2 regions of the Halomonas salsilacus genome follow, and region 1 is predicted to be linked to the other one. Evidence: predicted binding sites of a transcription regulator. Region 1 holds the regulator's gene; the other holds the start of a gene.
The links. The regulator FNR, encoded in region 1, switches genes on or off when oxygen is low (the NO sensors DNR and NnrR bind a similar motif). The targets are predictions, from matches to a motif close to TTGATNTANATCAA.

Region 1 (2,390 bases):
ATGGGCCCTCGGGGAGGGCCGCCTGGCGCGCGACCTGCACGGCTACACCCACACCCCACCCGGTGACCAGCTCGGCCTCGGGGTCGCCGCCATCAGCCATGTCGGCGACACCCTTACCCGCAACGCCATGAGCCTGGGCGACTATGAGGCGGCGCTGGACACGAGCCGCCTGCCCGCCACCGCCGGCCACCGGCTGAACGCCGTCGAGCGCCTGCGACGCGACGCCATCGAGGCGCTCGCCTGCCGCCGCGAGCTGAACATGGTCGCCCTGTCGAAGGTCCATGGACACGACGCCACCCTGGTTCTGGCCGATGCCCTCAGGCGCCTGGCCCGGCTCTGCCAGGCGGGACTGCTGGAGCGCCACGGCGAGTCCCTGAGGGTGACGCCCGACGGGGTCTGGGGCCTGACCCACCTGCTCGCCGCCTTCGATCCCGAGGCCACCTCCATGGCCTGAGCCGCCGGCTGCCGGGCCTACCTCCTTGGAGGTGGTTTGCCCTGCTCGCAGAATCCTCCATAATGGTTGGAATGCTCATGATCAAGGAGGACGCGTCCATGCCCGACAGCCTGACAGGACTACGGCGCTCTGTGCTGCACGAAACTCGCTGCCAGACCTGCAGCCTGAGTTCGCTTTGCCTGCCGCTGGCGCTGGAAGTTCAGGACATGGATCAGTTCGACGCCATCATCCGCCGGCGCGCACCTCTCAAGAAGGGCGAGACCCTGTTTCGCCAGGAGAGCCCCTTCACCAGCGTCTACGCGGTGCGCTCGGGCAGCCTCAAGCAGGTGACCACCGAGGGCAGTGGCGACGACCAGCTCACCAACTTCTACCTGCCCAGCGAACTGGTGGGCCTGGATGGCATCGACGAGGAGCAGTATCCGGGGACCGTGGTGGCGCTGGAGACCACCACCGTCTGCGAGATTCCCTTCGACCGCCTGGATCAGCTGTCGGAATCGCTACCCGAACTGCGCGGCCAGCTCTACCGCAGCATGAGCAAGGAGCTGCGCGACGACCGCCGCATGATGCGCCTGCTATCGCGCAAGACCGCCGACCAGCGCCTGGCCAGTTTCTTCACCAGCCTCTCCGACCGCTTCCGCCGCCGCGGTTACTCCCCCTACAGCTTCCGCCTGTCCATGTCGCGGGCCGACATCGGCAACTACCTGGGTCTGGCCGTCGAGACCGTCAGCCGTATCCTCGGTCGCTTCCAGAGCCAGGGTCTGGTGGAAGTATCGGGCCGCGAGGTGCATATCCTCGACCTGGCGTCCCTGACCCTGGTCGCCGAGGAGGAAGGGGCGAAATAGCCCTTTGGAAATAGCCCCCCCTACTCGTTGAGCAGATCGATCCGGCTGGCCAGCCGTCGCGCCTGCTTCTCCTCCAGCCCGGCGAAGTCGAACAGTTCGCGATCGCCCAGTTGTGACGGCGCCACGTTGGTCACTGCCTTGAACATGCTCTCCAGGCGACCGGGATGGGTCTTCTCCCACTCGGCGAGCATCTCCTTGACCACCTGACGTTGCAGGTTGGGCTGGGAACCGCACAGGTTGCAGGGGATGATCGGGAACGCCATCAGTCGCGCATACTCGGCGATATCGGCCTCGCGGCAGTAGGCCAGCGGACGGATGAGGATGTTCTTGCCGTCGTCGGCGAGCAGCTTGGGCGGCATGGCCTTGAGGCTGCCGCCGAAGAAGAGGTTGAGGAACAGCGTCTCGAGGATGTCCTCGCGATGGTGGCCCAAGGCCACCTTGGTGGCGCCGATCTCCTCGGCGAAGCCGTACAGGGAGCCGCGTCGCAGCCGGGAGCATAGCGCACAGGTGGTCTTGCCCTCCGGCGTCTTCTCCTTGACCACCGAGTAGGTGTCCCGCTCGAGGATGTGGTGCTCGACGCCGATGGACGCCAGGTACTCGGGCAGCACCTGCTCGGGAAAACCCGGCTGCTTCTGGTCGAGGTTCACCGCCACCAGCGAGAAGTCGATCGGGGCGTTGCGCTGCAGGTTGCGCAGGATCGACAGCAAGGTGTAGCTGTCCTTCCCGCCGGACAGGCACACCATCACCCGGTCGCCCTCGTGAATCATGCCATAGTCGATGATGGCGTTACCCACCTGGCGTCGCAGGCGCTTCTGCAGCTTGTTGAACTCCCGCCGCCCGCGGGCATCCAGGGCGTCGAGGGTCGGCGAGGGGGCTTCCTGAATAGGGGAGGCCGCCACGGAGGGAGCCTCCTGGCGATCGCGGGGGTCGAAGATCAGGGCGTCTTGCATGGTCGGTAAGCGCTGCCAGTGCGGGCGAAAATGACGGGCGCCCATCCTACCATCGCCGGCGCCATCAGGCGACGCCGCCCCCGATCTTCAGGAGTAGCGCCCAACGGAGCTGACCTGGTGTTCCAGGCGCAGGAAAATCAGCGC
Region 2 (2,390 bases), on a different contig from region 1:
GACTACCGCGCCGCGGCCGAGCGCAGCAACCGGGCCGAGGCGCCCAAGCCGCTGTCGGTCTACGTGCATATCCCGTTCTGCAAGAGCCTCTGCTACTACTGCGCCTGCAACAAGATCATTACCCACAACACCGAGCGGGCCGCCGAGTACCTCGAGTGGCTCAAGCAGGAGATCCGGGTGCAGGGGGGGCTGTTCGATGAGTCGCGGGGCATGACCCAGCTGCACCTGGGCGGTGGTACGCCGACCTACCTGAGCAACGCCCAGCTCGGCGAGCTGATGGCGGCGCTGGACGCGGCATTCCACTTCGCCCCGCCCGCCCAGCGGGAGTTCTCCCTGGAGGTGGACCCGCGCACCGTGACGCCTGAGCAGATCCACGAGCTGCATGCCCTGGGCTTCAACCGGCTGAGCTTCGGCGTTCAGGATTTCGACCGCGAGGTGCAGGAGGCGGTGAATCGCCTGCAGAGCGAGGAGCAGGTGGTGGAGCTGGTCCAGGCGGCCCGCAACGCCGGCTTCCAGTCGGTGAGCGTCGACCTGATCTACGGTCTGCCGCTGCAGACCGTGGCCAGCTTCGACACCACCCTGACCAAGATCATCGCCCTGGCTCCGGACCGCATCGCCGCCTACAGCTACGCCCACCTGCCGGAGCTGTTCAAGGCCCAGCGGCTGATCCGCCCGGAGGACATGCCGCCGCCGGAACGCAAGCTGGAGCTGCTCGAGCTGACCATCCGCCGCCTCACCGCCGCCGGCTACGTCTACATCGGCATGGACCACTTCGCTCTGCCCGACGACGAGCTCTCCCGGGCCCGGGAGAACGGTACCCTGCAGCGCAACTTCCAGGGCTACTCCACCCACGCCGACTGCGACCTGATCGGCCTGGGGATTACCTCCATCGGCAAGGTCGGCGACACCTACAGCCAGAACGTCAAGGAGACCGCCCAGTACCAGCACCGCCTGGAAGAGGGGCGCCTGCCGGTGTTCCGCGGCTATCGGCTCAGCGATGACGATCGCCTGCGCCGCGACGTCATCAACGCCCTGATGTGCCACAACCGCATCGACTTCGCCACTATCGAGGCCGTCCACGGTATCGTCTTCCGCGACACCTTCGGCGACGCCCTCGAGGAGCTCCAGGAGATGGCCGACGACCGCTTGCTGGCGATCCGCGAGGGCGAGATCGAGGTGCTGCCCCGCGGTCGGCTGATGATGCGCAATGCCGCCATGGCCTTCGACGCCTACCTGGCGAAGAGCCAGGGTCGCTACTCCCGGACCGTCTAGCCCCTCCCGCGGCATGGCTGCGGGCAATAATCGGACGCCGCTCCGTCATCGACGCGAGCGGCATCCGGGCGTTTCGCCGCGCCAGGCCGGGCGTCTTCGCTGTCAAATGAAGATGGCTCATGATGGTCGTCGGTTTGCACCAGATATGGGGCTTGCCGAGGCGATATGGTCTATATATGGTAGGCGGGCCGCGGGTGATCGAGGGCTGCCCGGCGACATGATGCATGTCAGTGCAGCCCCGGGAACACCGGCCTAGGATGAGCGGTTCGGCGGCCTCGGCCGCATGGTTATCCTCAGGAGAGCTGTCATGTCCCTGCCGTTGTTGCCATTACCGTTACAGGCCCTGCCGCGTCTTCCCGCCCCCGCTCGCCTGATTCGCGCCGTCGATCCTCGGGTACCGGTCGGCGTCAAGCGCCGCCTGGTGGAACCGCTGCTGAACCGCACCTTCGCCGAGCCCCTCGCCGAGGGAGAGTTCGACGCCCTGGAAGGGCGCCGCATCACCCTGGCCATCGAGGATCTCGGCATGGCCCTGACCCTCACCCTCGAGAACGAGCGCCTGAGGCTGTGTACCGAGACCGGCGAGGCCACCATCCGCGGGGGGTGGCGCGAGTTCCTCTGCCTGGCCACCCGACGCGAGGATCCCGACGCCCTGTTTTTCCAGCGCCGGCTGCTGATCGAGGGTGATACCGAGCTGGGCCTGATGGTCAAGAACCTCCTCGACGGACGCGAGGAGGGGCTGGCCCAGGGGCCCTTCGGTGACCTGCTGGTCCGCCTGGAGCGGCTGGCGAGACGCACGACCTGACTCTTATTTCCGATAAACGACTTTCTTCCGGAGCCATTCGCATGAGCACTTCCACCAAGGCCGTGACGTCATCCAGCGAGGTCCCCCTGCAGGGGCCGTCCCGCGATATCTGGGACTCCAAGTACCGCCTCAAGGACCGTCATGGCAAGCCCGTGGACAAGGACGTGGGCGCCACCTGGGAGCGGGTGGCCCGGGCCCTGGCCGCGGTGGAAGGTGACAAGGCCGACGAGTGGCTGCCGAAGTTTCGTTGGGCGCTGGAGAACGGCGCCATTCCCGCCGGGCGGATCATGTCCAACGCCGGCGCCGAGGCCTACAA

Region 2: ubiT (ubiquinone anaerobic biosynthesis accessory factor UbiT) is a predicted target of FNR. The motif match lies at 1,490-1,503, and genes of this name have one in related genera.

What each region holds. Positions count from the first base shown of each region.
Region 1 covers NZ_JBPKAQ010000002.1:187,088-189,477, forward strand. The annotation lists gene hemN (oxygen-independent coproporphyrinogen III oxidase) at 1-454, shown strand, start outside; gene fnr (fumarate/nitrate reduction transcriptional regulator Fnr) at 553-1,296, shown strand; gene ttcA (tRNA 2-thiocytidine(32) synthetase TtcA) at 1,317-2,246, opposite strand; gene ACR80S_RS04315 (3'-5' exonuclease) at 2,334-2,390, opposite strand, start outside.
Region 2 covers NZ_JBPKAQ010000010.1:65,479-67,868, reverse strand. The annotation lists gene hemN (oxygen-independent coproporphyrinogen III oxidase) at 1-1,272, shown strand, start outside; gene ubiT (ubiquinone anaerobic biosynthesis accessory factor UbiT) at 1,580-2,074, shown strand; gene ACR80S_RS14235 (adenosylcobalamin-dependent ribonucleoside-diphosphate reductase) at 2,116-2,390, shown strand, end outside.